3 regions of the Mesorhizobium sp. B2-3-10 genome follow, and region 2 is predicted to be linked to each of the others. Evidence: predicted binding sites of a transcription regulator. Region 2 holds the regulator's gene; each other region holds the start of a gene.
The links. Region 2 encodes LexA, which represses DNA repair genes until DNA is damaged. Its sites were predicted from a motif close to TGTTCNNNNTGTGTTCNG; they were not measured.

Region 1 (4,799 bases), on a different contig from region 2:
TCCTCGGCACGACGGCAATCTTCCTGGCGCGTGAAAGCAAGGGCCTGCTCATCGGCGAGCCGGCCTCACCCGAGGTGCAGAGGAAGGTGCTGGCGATCGTCCAGCAGGATCCGGCGGTGCAGCGGGCGAACGGCGTGCTGACGGTGCATATGGGTCCGGAAGAAATCGTCGCCGGCCTGAGCATCGAATTCGAGGACCATTTGTCGGCGCCGGAGATCGAGGCCTGTGTCGAGCGCATCGAGGCGCGGTTGAAGAAGGAGATGCCTGAGATCACGCGGCTGTTCGTCAAGCCGCAGACGTCAGGCACCTGGGAAAAGCGGCGCAAGCTGATCGAATCCGCGTCCGGATAGATTCGAGTACGAACTTTTGCGACACTGCGGTGCACTTTTCGGGATTCTGGCCTCTGGACCAGCGCCCCGCCGTTGCCTCGGGTCTCCGTGCCGCTAAAATCAGCCGATCGAAGTTGGAGGAATGACAATGAAGATCGACGGCGGCTGCCATTGTGGCGCCATCACCTACGAGGCGGAGGTCGACCCGGAGAAGACCTCGGTCTGCCATTGTACCGATTGCCAGCAACTGACCGGTACGGCATTTCGCGTTACCGTTCCTGCGACGGAGGATCACTACCGGATCACCAGCGGCGAACCGAAGATCTACATCAAGACCGTGGCGAGCGGCGCCAAGCGAACGCAGGCTTTTTGTGCCGACTGCGGCTCGCATCTCTATGCGACATCGGTCGGCGACGGTCCGAAGGTCTATGGGATCAGGGTCGGGACCTCGCGGCAGCGCCAGAACCTGGTCCCGAGACACCAGAAATGGCATCGGTCGGCGCTGCACTGGCTTCCGGAATTCGAGGGTATGACGACGGTCGAAGAGCAGTAGCGTTCAGTCGTCGCCTTCGACGACCCTCAATCTCAGCTGCCCGGTCTTTGAATCGGCAGCGCGCGGTGCGGCCTCCACCTTGGCAGGGGCGCCGCCGCGCGGGGCGTCGGGCTCGCCTTCTCCGAATTCCAGCGCCTCGATCTTCTGGCCACGCTTGGTCACTTTCGAGGTCGAGACGAGTATGTCTTCGATGTCCTTGGCCGACTGGCCGAAATGGCCCTGCAATTTGCGCACCCGCTCGTCGACACGCTGGACGTCTTCCATCAGCCTGATGACTTCGCCCTGGATCAGATGCGCCTGCTCGCGCATGCGCGCATCCTTGAGGATCGCCTGGATGACCTGGATCGACAGCATCAAGAGCGAAGGCGAGACGATGATGACGCGGGCACGGTGCGCCTTCTGGACAACCGCTTCGAAATTCTCGTGGATTTCGGCGAACACCGATTCCGACGGCACGAACATGAAGGCGGTGTCCTGGGTTTCGCCCTGGAGCAGGTATTTTTCCGAAATGTCGCGGATATGGACCTCGATATCGCGGCGGAAGGCCTGGGCCGCGACCCTCTGCAGGTCGGCGTTATCGGCGGCCCGGATGGCATTCCACGCTTCCAGGGGAAATTTGGCATCGATGGCAAGCGACGGTGCGCCGTTCGGCATTTTCACCAGGCAGTCCGGCCGGCTGCCGTTCGACAGCGTCGCCTGGAATTCGTAGGCGCCGTGCGGCAGGCCGTCGGCGACGATCGCCTCCATGCGCGACTGGCCGAAGGCGCCGCGCGTCTGCTTGTTGGAGAGGATCGCCTGCAGCTGCACGACCTGGCCGGCCAGCGACTGGATGTTGCCTTGCGCGGTGTCGATGACCGCCAGCCGCTCCTGCAGTTTCGCCAGGCTCTCATGTGTGGACTTGGTCTGCTCGGTCATGGTCTGGCCGATGCGGCCGGTCATGGCGTCGAGTCGCTGGCCGATCGACTGCGTCAATTCGGCTTGGCGGGCGCCGAACACTTCGGCGATGGCGCCCATGCGGCCCTGCATCTCGGCCTGGGATTGCAGAATGCCGGCCATCCGCGCCTCGGCGTCGCGGGCATGGTCGGCGGCTTCCGCCGCGGCGACCGCGCGCGCCTTGGCCGAGCGCCACAGCGCGATGACGAGCGCCACGAACAAGCCGAGAAACAGCAATGTGGCGACGGCCAAGACGTGGCCGAGCGTGATTGTCGAGGCGCCGAGCCGCGCGACGGGCTCCGAAAGGATGGTGCTCAGATCATTCATGTGGACAGCATAGCCGATTCGGCGGTCTGGCACAGATCAAAACGTGAACGAGGCGCAGGCGCACCGGTTGACGCCTTTCTATTGAGGTCTTAGGTGAAACGCCATGCCGATCAAGCCGCTTATCATTCTTCCCGATCCCATCCTGCGCCAGGTCTCCAAGCCGGTGGAGCGCGTCGATGCGCCGGTGCGCAAACTGGCCGACGATATGCTGGCGACCATGTATGACGCACCCGGCATCGGGTTGGCGGCAATCCAGGTCGGCGAGCCTCTGCGCATGCTGGTGATCGATCTCGCCAAGGAAGACGAAACCCCGGCGCCACACGTCTTCATCAACCCGGAAATTCTCGAAAGCGCCGACGCGCGGTCCGTCTACGAGGAAGGCTGTCTGTCGATCCCTGATTACTATGCCGAGGTCGAGCGCCCGGCTTCGGTGAGGGTCAAATATCTGGACCGTGACGGCAAGCTGCAGGAGATCGAGGCCGAGGGGCTGATGGCAACCTGCCTGCAGCACGAAATCGACCACCTCAACGGCGTGCTGTTCATCGACCACATCTCGAAGCTGAAGCGCGACATGGTGGTGAAGAAGTTCAAGAAGCTCGCCAGGGACAAGGCGCCAGGCAAGCTGGTGGGATAGGGCAATGCCCCTTCGCGTCATCTTCATGGGCACGCCGGAGTTTTCGGTGCCGACGCTGCGCGCCATCGCCGAGGCTGGCCACGAGATTTCAGCCGTCTACACGCAGCCACCGCGCGCCGCCGGCCGGCGCGGGTTGGAACTGACGCCGTCACCGGTGCAGCGCGAGGCCGGGCGGCTTGGCATCGAGGCGCGAACGCCGGCATCGTTGAAAAGCGAGGCCGAGCAGGCCGCTTTTGCCGACCTCGGCGGCGATATCGCCGTGGTCGTCGCCTATGGATTGCTGTTGCCCAAGGCAATTCTTGACGCACCCCGGCTTGGCTGCGTCAACGGCCACGCATCGCTTTTGCCGCGCTGGCGTGGCGCCGCGCCGATCCAGCGCGCCATCATGGCTGGAGATACCGAGACCGGCATGATGGTGATGCGCATGGAGGCGGGGCTGGATACCGGCCCGGTGGGACTGGTTGAAAAATGCGCCATCGGCCCCGATATGACAGCCGGCGATCTGCATGATCGGTTGATGAGTGTCGGCGCTGCCCTGATGGTGGAAGCGTTGGCGCGGCTGGAACAGAACACCCTGGCATTTACCGCGCAGGCGGCCGAAGGGGTGACTTACGCCAGGAAAATCGATAAATCCGAGACGCGCGTGGAGTGGACACGGCCCGCGGCCGAGGTTCACAATCACATTCGTGGCCTGTCGCCGTTTCCCGGCGCCTGGTCCGAGATTCAAATTGGCGGCCGTATGGAACGGCTGAAACTGCTTCGCTCGACACTATCCGAAGGCGTGTCGCCTTCGGAAGATTTGGGCGAGTCGGGAGGAATTCTCGATGACCGGCTGACAGTCGCCTGCGGAAAAGGCGCGGTCAGGCTGGTCGAAGTTCAACGTGCGGGCGGAAAGCCCGCCGCCGCGTCGGAATTCCTGCGCGGAGCCAAGATCGAAAAAGGACTGAAATTCTCATGAGCATGATGTCGATACGCGCGGCGACGCCGCGGGACCGCGAGGCCATCCGCCTCGTCGAGGAACACGCTTTCGGCCAGCAAACGGAGGCCGGACTGGTCGACGCGTTGGTGACCGGCGGTGACGCCGTCGTCGAACTGGTGGCGGAAGAGGACGGCCAGGCCGTCGGCCATATCCTGTTCTCACGGCTGTTCGTTCAGAGCGGCGGCAAGAGTTTTGCCGCCGTGGCGCTTGCGCCGCTGGCGGTGGAGCCTTCCTTCCATGGCAGCGGCATCGGCGGCGCGTTGATCCGCGAGGCCCATATTCGGCTCAAGGACGCCGGCGAGACACTGGCCGTCGTGCTGGGCGATCCGGCCTATTACGGCCGTTTCGGCTATAGCCACGCCCGCGCAGAAAAGTTCGAAAGCGAATACCAGGGCGAGGCGCTGCAGGCGCTGGCCTGGGGCGAAGCTCCCGAATCCGGCAGGCTGGTCTACGCCTCCGCCTTCACCGCTCTCGCCGCCTAGGCGGGGGCGTATAGCCGACCGGCATGCCGCGTTTTCGCCTCGATATCGAATATGACGGCAGCCTGTTTGCCGGCTGGCAGCATCAGGCCGACCAGCCTTCGGTGCAGCAGGCGATCGAGCAGGCGATCGAGAAATTCTGCGGCGAGGCGGTCCGGCTGCGCGCCGCCGGCCGCACCGATGCCGGCGTGCACGCGACCGCGCAGGTGGCGCATGTCGACCTTGCCAGGGCGTGGCCCGACGACAAGGTGCGCGATGCCGTCAATGCACACCTGCAGGCGGCCGGCGCGCGCATAGTCATCCTGAAGGCCACGATCGTCCCGGACGATTTCGATGCCCGTTTCTCCGCCATCGGCCGGCACTATCTCTACCGCATCCTCAACCGGCGGGCGCCCTCGGCGCTGGAGAAGGGTAAGGTGTGGTGGGTACCGAAGCGGCTCGATGCCGCCGCCATGCACGAGGCGGCGAAGCTCCTGCTCGGCCGGCACGACTTCACCACCTTCCGCTCGACGCAGTGCCAGGCCAACAGCCCGATCAGGACATTGGAGCGGCTCGATGTGAGCCG
Region 2 (4,799 bases):
CCCGTCATGCCTTCGTCTCCGGCGTCCCACGACGGCACCAGCTTGGCCGCCACCGGATCGGTGACCGCGGCAAAAACGATCGGAATGCCGGAACCGGCGAGCGCTTTCTTGGCGATCTGCGAGACCGGCGTGGTGATGGTGTAGATCAGCTTGGGCTGCTCGGCCTGCAGCTTGGCGATCATCTGCGGCACCAGCGATGCATCGAAATTGGTGTGGCTCTCCGTGTAGACGACATCCTTGCCCTCGACGAAGCCATTATCCGTCAGCGCCTTCTTGAAGCCGGCTATGGCGGCGTTCAATTGCGGATGCTCGCCGAAATTGGCAATGCCGATACGGATCTGATCGGCCGCGGCACTGCCGGCGCTGACCATCAATGCGCCTGCCAGGGCCAAACCCGACAACCAAGCGGATTTCGACTTCAACATCATTTCCTCCCAGATTTGATCAGGGCCGCTTGGAAACGCGGCGGCTACGGCGATCATGGTGAGTCCGCCGGTCTGTGTCAAACATTATATATAATTGTCGCTGCGACCCAATATCATATATACTTTCGCCAGACGACGGATTGATCACCATGCGGGATGAAACGAGTTCCACAAAAACGGAAGCCGCCTATCAGCTGTTGCGGCGCGACATCCTGACCACGCGCCTCATGCCCGGCGCCCCGCTCAAACTGAGTGCGCTGCGCGGCACCTATGGCGTCGGCTGGACACCGTTGCGCGAAGCCCTGTCGCGGCTCGAGGCCGAACGCCTGGTCACCGCGATCAGCAATCGTGGTTTTGCCGTGGCTCCGGTGTCGCGGGCCGAGCTGGAGGATCTGGCACGCGCCAGGATGGTGGTCGAGATACCCCTGTTCCTCGAATCGATGGAGAAAGGCGGCAGGGAGTGGGAGGATGCCGTGGTCACCGCCCACTACCGGCTCTCGCGTTGCAAGACGGCGGTCGACGATCCCTCGGACGCGGCCGTCGACAGATGGGACGAGAACCACGAGGCTTTCCATGCGGCGCTGCTGAGCGCCGCCACATGCGACTGGCTGTTGCGGTTCCGCTCGACGATCTCGGATCAGCTGCGCCGGCATCATCGCTTTCTTGGTCTGGCGCCGACACTGCGGGCCGCGGCCGGCCTCAAGGATGGCTATGAAGAGGCAATCGAAGCGCTGCGCGAAGCGATTGCGATCGAACACCATACCGCGATCATGGAAGCGGCGCTCGACCGTGACATCGAGCGGGCCAAGGCGCTGATGACGGCGCATATCGGCTACACACTGCACGTCTATGTCCACAGCGAAGACAGCGGCGCCACCAGATACGCCGCTCGCGCCGGCAGCTTGAAGGCGGGTTCGGGATAACTTCAGCGCTTCCGCGACGCCTATTCGAACGCGCTGGCCGGAGTGCGCCGAACGCCCGGATCCATGGCCGCCCGAAGCTACCAATCGTTGGCATTTTGGTTTCGTTTCGTTCCGCGAATAATGGCTCCGCGAGTTATACGTCCCCCCGAGGAGAAGCCTTCCAACTAACTGATGCCAAAGCCTCGTCGGCGGATGGGCCACAGGCCATTAACCAAAACGATTTCAATGCGCCTGCCGATGGCGGAAAGGGCTGGTTGCTGCCCGCCGTCGCGGGCAAAAAACTTCCAACCCCTTAACAAATTCATTAAACTTTAAACGGTTGCAGAACACAACTGGAACAGATAGTGTTTGTTCTGGGTTTGTTTTTTCGATTCTGGTTCAACCTTTCGTTCAATGTCTTGGGGGCCGCCATGCTGACACGCAAGCAACATGAACTGCTGATGTTCATCCACGAACGGCTCAAGGAAAGCGGGATACCGCCTTCCTTCGACGAGATGAAGGAAGCACTCGATCTTGCCTCCAAGTCGGGGATCCATCGCCTGATCACGGCGCTGGAGGAGCGCGGCTTCATTCGCCGGCTACCCAATCGGGCACGCGCGCTGGAAGTGCTGCGGCTGCCGGACTCGATCGCGCCGGGCCTCAATGCGGCAAAGAAGTTCTCGCCAAGCATCATCCAAGGCAGCCTTGGCCAAGGCAGCGCCGGACGCCAGATCAGGCCGGCCGCTGCGCCTTCGCGCCTGCCCGCGGCCGGCAACGACGACGATGCGGTTTCAGCCGTGTCCATCCCGGTCATGGGCCGTATCGCCGCCGGTGTGCCGATCGATGCCATCCAGCATCAGACGCATTCTATCTCGGTGCCGCCGGACATGATCATGGGCGGCGAGCACTATGCGCTGGAGGTCAAGGGCGACTCGATGATCGAGGCCGGTATCTTCGATGGAGACACGGTCATTATCCGCAATGCCAACACGGCAAGCCCGGGCGAAATTATCGTGGCACTGGTCGACGAAGAGGAAGCGACGCTGAAGCGGTTCCGCCGCAAAGGCGCTTCGATCGCGCTCGAGGCCGCCAATCCAGCCTACGAAACACGCATTTTCGGGCCGGACAGGGTCAAGGTACAAGGCAAGCTGGTCGGGTTGATCAGGCGCTACTGAGCCGGCTTGCCATCGGGCTTGTCGGTTTTTTTGTACGGCGGCAGCCCCCTCGCCTCGCGAGAGAATTTTCGCTGTTCGTGCCAGGGTCGGTATGGTCCGTCAACGGCGAATGCGATCGCGGCCCGGGTCGTGGCCGACTGGGAATTGAAGAAGACGGCAGCGCTTCCCTTGCGGGCGAGCTGCCGTTTGGTGACGACGAGAACCAGTGGATTGTGGCAGGCGTCATAGGCGGTCGCGTCGTTGACGATGATCAGGTCGGCGAAAGCGCAGGCTTTCCAGGTGGTCTTGCGGTCTTCGACATAGGCAATGATCGCGCCGGAAGGGTGCCTGGCAAGGCACAGGCCTTCGCGGCAGTAGAAGGGCGATCCCGGCGGCAGGTCGGTGGGACTGGCAACATCGAATTGCCCGTCTGTCGTGTCGAACATTTCCGGTTTGACGATTCTTTCGGAGATCAGGGCGCGCTTCCAGTTGTCGGTTGCGAATTCGTTGGGACGTTCCCGGTTGACGGCCAGTTCGCCATTGCCGATCGGCAGCGCGACCAGCCGCGCATCTTCGGAGATCAGCACATCGGGCGCGCGCGTGTGCGACACAGTCAACAGGCCGGCGAGCGCGAATGGCAGCGCCGCGAGCCGCAGCCATGTCGTCGCCATCGTCGCGATTACCAGCGCGACGGTGACCAGCAGCACGGATTGCTGCGAAATCAGCCCGACTCCATCGACCGGAGAGCGCTCCGATATCCACGCCGACACGGCGATCATTGCTGTCAGGCCCTTGCCCATAAGGTAGAGAGCCGGCCAATCCAGTCCGAATGGCATCAGCAGGGCGCTGGCGACGGCCAGGAACATCACGACCGACACGATCGGCATCACGGCCAGATTGGCGAACAGGCTGAGCGGCGATACCCGCTGGAAATGCCAGATGGCAAACAGTGCCGTGGCGCTGCCGGCGATAATGGACGTCATGGCCAATCCTCCTGTCGCCAGCAGGAATTTTCGCGTCAGGAATCCCGCCAGGGAACGCTTTGGCGGCGGTGGCCGCGTCTTTCCTGCATGGTGATCGGCCCAGCCGGCATAAGCGCCAACCAGGGCCGCGGTCGCGGCGAACGACATCTGAAAGCTCGGGCCGACAACCTCGTGAGGCGAGACCAGAATGACGGCGATCGCCGAGATCGCCAGATTGCGCATGGTCAGGGCAGCGCGATCGAAGAAGACGGCAATCAGCATCACCGCCAGCATGATGAAGCTGCGTTCGGCGGCAACGACGACACCGGAAATGATGAGATAGGCGGCGATCGAGAACAGTGCGGCGGCGGCCGCGTATTTCTTCACCGGCCGGCGCGCGGAAAAGTCTGGAAACAGCGCGAAGGCACCACGCAGCAGACCCATGATGGTGCCGGCCACAAGCGCCATATGCAGTCCCGAAATAGAGATGATGTGATAGATGCCGGTACGCCGCATCGCTTCATTGATTTCATCGGGTATGCCGGCGCGCACGCCGACGATCAGCGCCGCCGCGATCTCGCCTTCAGCGCCGCCGACGCTGCCCCTGATGTGGTCGGCGATGGCTTCGCGGGCATTTTCGATGCCTGAAAAAAGGCGAGCCGATAGCGGCATCTCACCGTCGTCGGCGGAAACAACCGTCGGATTGCCGAGAAAGAAGCCGCTGCCGCCGATGCCGGCGAAATAGCTGTCGAAAGAGAAGTCGTAGCTGTCCGGCCGCACCGGGCCGGTCGGCGGCAACAGTTTGGCGTAGCCTGTGATGAGCGAGCCGGCGGTCATTCCCGGCGGTATCTTGCGTGCGGAAAGCCGGACCCTTTCCGGTGCATAGCGCAGTTTCGGCCGGGCGGTCGAAATCACGTCCATGGTCAGCCGGATGCGGCCGCTCTCCATCTCTTCGAGCGAGACCACGCGGCCGGTCAGTTGCGTGGAGATTTCCGAACCCAGCATCCGGGTTCCGGCTCGCCATGTTTCGACCTTCGCCGCGAGCAGGCCCAGCGCGCACAACAGCACTGCCATGAAACACAGATGGGTTTTCGACCAGGAGCGCGAGACGAAGGCACAGACCGCCATCAGCACCACGACCGCGACGGGTTTTGCAAAGTCGGGCTCGGATGCCAGCGAGAAATAGGCGATCGCCCCAACGGCCAGACAGACCGGCACCAGCAGGAACGCGATGCCCCGGTCGAGTTCGAGCTCCGTCGCCCGGGCCACGCCATGGCGCACGCGAGGCAAGGATACCAGGCCGACTTGCCGGCGCACGCGCGCGATCCTGCCCGCGGCAGGAGCCGGCGCCGGCGC
Region 3 (4,799 bases), on a different contig from region 2:
CATGTCGACGCTTTCATCGCCGTCCTCGTCGACAGCGTTGAAAATTCGCCCAATGAAATCCTGAACCTCCGTCCGCGACAGTGTACCATCACCGTCGGTGTCCATGATGGCGAACATGATCCTCATTTTGGCACCCTGCATCATATCGGCTCCCGCCCTGCGGCCGTGCTTCATACGTCCCGTATCACGATCGCTCATCTCGTCGTCCTGAAGCCTTGGGCCCCTGTGTCGCCAATCTGCCTCGGGGTCTCGATCCCTTGCTGTTTTTTCCTGCAGCATCTCATCCATCATCTCGCGCATCATTTGACGCATTGCTTGCTGGTTCTGTCCGGCTTCGTCCGCCGTCCGATCCTGGGCTGGTGATGCGGGCTTGGGAACATCCGCCGATTGCGCAAAGGCGGACGGGGCGAGCATAGCGAACGCGGCCGCCAATACTGTAGTCGTGAATGCTCGTGTCATTGGGTTTCTCCATTAACTGCCACGCCGACCACCCGGCGTGCTGTCCAAACCAGCAGGTCGGTTCATGGTTCCTAGGCATCGGGCGCAAAAGCGGCATAGCTCCGATCACCTCAGCAAAGCGCTGGCTGTCTTTGTCGGAATCGACCTTACCGATCACCTGATCGCTGCGCAGATTTGCCAGCGGCGCAACGAAGATCGGTCTTCACCGATTTTGCCGAACTCATTGAACCCACATCGACAAAGGTGGCGCAGATTCCGCAGCCAGTTCCGAGAGTGCGGCTGGATGAAACATTCCAAGTTGGCGGCAACGGCATCGTCTCCGGCCAACACCGGCCGCTTCCCGGTCGCGAACGCCGCATGGGTGATGCCCTGCGAACTACCGTTCAGCAACCTGACGGCTTAGATGGCCACGAAGCAGGCGGATGTTGCGGTTGTTCGACTTGTAGTAAACATCGAAGATCGATCCGAGGACGGGCACGCTTCCCAAGACGGTATCAAACAGCACATTGGCCACCATCCGAGCAACCAACAGCTTCCCAGCGCCGCATTTGCGGGCTCGCAGCACAATGTAAGCCGAGATCAACCCGGTTGCTGTATCGCCCAGCACAGGCACCAGGCCTACCAGAGCATCCAGTCCGAACCGAATTGGCGTTCCCGGGATTCGCCAGCGCGAATCAAGCAGCACTGCCAAGAGGTCGAGCTCGGCGATTGCCCTCGCAGTCTGGCGATCCACAATAGGCGTTTCGCTTGTCCCTACTTTCCGGCTGCCATTGCTCGCTCGATCCAATCTCCTCGGTTTCGCACCTCTCCAGTCCGCTTCCGTCATGTGGAATTAGCTTTGTATCGGCCGGGAAGGCACGTCGTCGAGCAGGTTGGGCTGGTCTGGGACTTTTGTTCGGTGGTCTGCTGGGAGGGTGCCGTCGGGGGTCATCTGGTTAACCGCATCGGGCAAATCCCTGGTAATCCTTGCAATCAGCTCCTCGCGCGAGAGGCCGGTCTGGCGGGAAAGTGCTTCCAGTGTCTGAGCGTCAATCGCCGTTTCCACCTCGTGCGCCTCGATCGGCTGGTTCGGCCCAGTGCCAACCCAGGAGTCCACCTTCGACCCGGCACCTGCATTTCTAAAGCGGTCAAGAATATCGCCCAGCGCGGTGCCGGATAGGCCCTTCGACACCTGGTCCAGTATCCCGCCTTGCGGATTATTGGGATCGCGCTCTCCCGCTCCGCGGATCGCCTCCGCGATCTTGTCGCGGTTTTGATAAGCCAAAACCCCCAGCATAGCGATCGCAAGTCTTCCTAGATTGGCCACTCGTTCCTCCTGTGGTTTCGAACATGGAGAAGGTCTCGCCCTGCCAAAAGTTCCCGCGATTGCCAGCAATATCAGGAACGGCTTGGCAATCGCGACCGCTCCATCGCGCGAGACGGAAGGTCAAGTTTAGTAACGATAGAGCGCCCGAGCCGGTGCTTAAAGTTTCAGCTTTGCCCTCAGTGCATCTATGCGCTTAGACGCCTCTGCCTTGCTGAGGTTGTCTGCAAAGCTTTCCTGATCCTCAGCCTGCTCACACAGGGTTTTCAGATAGGACGCCTGGGACGGCGTCATCGGGTCGCCACCACTCACCCATTGGTCAGGATCTTTCTCGACGTTTGCATCGGTTTTTGCGCGCAAGTCTTCCATTGCAATCTCCTGTCGTAGCCTAGGGAATGCGTTTGATCTCTTTTTGTTCCAATCGTTTTCTCAAGGCTGAGGCTCGCTTAGGTTGGGCTGGGGTGTCAGGCACGGCGGCGGCCAGCATGCGCGAGTGATAAAGCAAGAAACGGCCTTCCCCATTAAGCGTCAGCTTGCAGTTTCAACACGAAATCCCTCAATTCGTAACCGCCCGCCATATCCGCAACAGCTATGAACTCATTTTGGAGTCGCTGGAATATCGTGGCCTGTGACCTGCCATCGAGTTCATCGGCACTTCGACCGAAAACCAGCAAACCGCCATCGACAACCGTCTTTGCCACGGCGGTTACCGCGCGTTCGATTTGAAGACGAGGAAAGTTCCTCGTCCCAAGGGCGTTCATCACGCGCACGACGTCATACCGCACTGGCGAGGGCGAAAAAAAATCATCTCTGGTTGCCATGAAGCGACCGTCAGACTTCGTCTTTGCAATGACATCGGGATGAAAAAGCGACACGCGAGTTCGCGTTGCAAAGCTGGGGGACAACAGCCAGGCGAGAAACTCATTTGCCCGCTTGCTACGCAATGCGATAGCACCCAGCGCTACCTGAAGGACAACATTGTCGCTGTCGTAAAGGACCCAGCACACCCCTTTCCGGGCAGCGCTAATCTCATCGTAATAATCGCTTGCCGTCATCAAGCTCGCCGGATCACAGGCGGCGCGCATCGGATCGAAGACTATCCCACGGATGATTTCGACAGAGTCTTGCGCACCAACCTGCGCAGCGTCTTTCTCTGCATGAAGCATGAGCTTCCGCTTCTAAAGCGCGGTGGCGGCGGTGTGATCTGCAACACTGCCTCCGTTGCGGCACTGACTGGCCCAGGCGGGATGTGTGCCTATGCGGCGTCGAAACATGGTGTTCATGGGCTGACGCGGGTCGCGGCGATGGAGAACGCCGCACACGGGATTCGAGTGAACGCCTTGGCGCCGGGGTGGACCGAGACCCCAATGGTCGTAACGGCAAGCGCCCAAAATTCATCCTTTGCGGCACAGACGACGAACGCCATTCCTGCCAAACGAGGCGGTAGGCCGAGCGAAATTGCCGAAGCGGCCGTTTGGCTGTGCTCAGGCGCCTCAAGCTATGTTTTCGGCCAGATGCTGATTGTCGACGGGGGAATGACCATTGGCGGATTCGAGTTTGAGGAGATCGCTTGACTGCCTGGTCAATTCCTACTGACGCATAGTGCTGTCGGAATGGCGGCCCTACGTACCTGAGGCGTTCCATCGTTGCTATGGCACCAATCTGCCAGAATAACGAGCTGCATTCTACTCTTCCTTCGGGATAGGGCGCTCGGCCCGACGCTCCGCGCCCGGGTGAACGCCGCTAACGCGGAATTTTACGACGTCGATAGAGCACGATGCCAGCATGGTAGAGGACTCCATCTCTGAACTCACCATCGGCTGTGAAGCCGGTGTCATCCCAATAATCGATGTGGTTGCCACGGACCTCGTATCGGCCCTGGGTAAGCACTTTCTCCACGGCCACGCGCATCGTCATAGCGACCGTTCTGGAGGAGCGTTCGCTATCGCCGAGCGTGTCGCAAGCGGTGACGAACAAAGGTAAGGGCCCAGCTTCGACCTTATCTCGTTGACGGCGGCTCCAATGCTTTCAGCGGCTTGTTTGTCTAACGCGTTCTCCAGCAGACCTGCGGTGGTTTGGACAGACAGGATTCCGAGCGTGTCATCTCCGTCTGCGAATGTGCTGACGTGAATTTCTGTCGGCACAAAAGGTCGTGCCTTGCCCGTTGACTGTTTCAAGCAGGGTCTTCCCTGCCTACTCACGGTCACAATGTCGGTTCGATCGTTCTTTTGCAACCGGGCCTTCGTCCGGCTTCGCGACTTCAAATTCCGGATGGTAGCTGGGTACATCTCAAGAGCTGCCCTCTTCTCGCAAACACCCGGACGCTAACAGGGCCCGGGGCGTATTGCGCAGGCTTACTTCTTGGCGGAGTCGGCGGCGGCCACCTTAGCGGGCCGCGACGGGTTGTGAAGGCTTGCCACAGGTAACGGCCTAGGCCCGCCAGGTAGGTTGCAGAGGTACCCGGCGGGCATCTTTGCAACGCTCCGAGAAAGAACCGCTCATCCCCTGAACCTTTCGGTGTACCAGGTGATCTTGCCGTCCACCTTCATCGGCTTGTGGATCATCAGACGCTTCGGAAGGTGCTCCGGATGGACTTCAAGGAGCGTGATCTTGATCGATGGCTTGCACCGGTTGCAGTCGAATTTCAGCTTCAAAGGATCAACGCCGCCGCCATAGACCATCATGAGATCGGCCGATCTGCAGTAACGGACATTGCCGCAACTGCATTCCACCTTCACAAGCATATTGTGCCGGGTCGCCTTCCCCAGCGTGTCGATCGGATCATGCGCCATGAGAACAGAAAAGGAACAAATTCCTTGCCCGTCAAGCAGTCTTATGGAATCTTTCCGCAGATGAGCGACGAACCGACCAGGCTTCCCGACGGCATAACGCCCGTGCCGCGCGAGCGCGCCAGAGTGCTAAGGCACATGTGCGAGCGCACAGGTTGCGCGAAGCGCGGAGGGTTCGGCTTTGCTCGGCCTCGCCAGGATCCGCATTGGTTCTGTTTCGAGCACCGAGATGATGGGGAGCGCTATCT

Region 1: the regulator LexA is predicted to act here: its motif matches at 2,175-2,192, upstream of FJ943_RS00530 (DNA recombination protein RmuC).
Region 3: the regulator LexA is predicted to act here: its motif matches at 2,165-2,182, upstream of FJ943_RS14305 (DUF3072 domain-containing protein).

Annotation. Positions count from the first base shown of each region.
Region 1 is NZ_VFVT01000001.1:101,053-105,851, reverse strand. Features, by position in the region: gene FJ943_RS00540 (cation diffusion facilitator family transporter) at 1-350, shown strand, start outside; gene FJ943_RS00535 (GFA family protein) at 478-882, shown strand; gene FJ943_RS00530 (DNA recombination protein RmuC) at 886-2,142, opposite strand; gene def (peptide deformylase) at 2,246-2,776, shown strand; gene fmt (methionyl-tRNA formyltransferase) at 2,781-3,734, shown strand; gene FJ943_RS00515 (N-acetyltransferase) at 3,731-4,237, shown strand; gene truA (tRNA pseudouridine(38-40) synthase TruA) at 4,261-4,799, shown strand, end outside.
Region 2 is NZ_VFVT01000014.1:39,455-44,253, reverse strand. Features, by position in the region: gene FJ943_RS28835 (ABC transporter substrate-binding protein) at 1-425, opposite strand, end outside; gene FJ943_RS28830 (GntR family transcriptional regulator) at 575-1,348, shown strand; gene lexA (transcriptional repressor LexA) at 1,759-2,502, shown strand; gene FJ943_RS28820 (ComEC/Rec2 family competence protein) at 2,496-4,799, opposite strand, start outside.
Region 3 is NZ_VFVT01000004.1:334,137-338,935, reverse strand. Features, by position in the region: gene FJ943_RS14320 (EF-hand domain-containing protein) at 1-459, opposite strand, end outside; gene FJ943_RS14315 (DUF4112 domain-containing protein) at 836-1,285, opposite strand; gene FJ943_RS14310 (YidB family protein) at 1,292-1,765, opposite strand; gene FJ943_RS14305 (DUF3072 domain-containing protein) at 1,922-2,131, opposite strand; gene FJ943_RS29975 (hypothetical protein) at 2,284-2,928, opposite strand; gene FJ943_RS29970 (SDR family oxidoreductase) at 2,887-3,336, shown strand; partial or broken gene FJ943_RS14290 (Atu4866 domain-containing protein) at 3,506-3,698, opposite strand; gene FJ943_RS29640 (hypothetical protein) at 4,351-4,799, shown strand, end outside.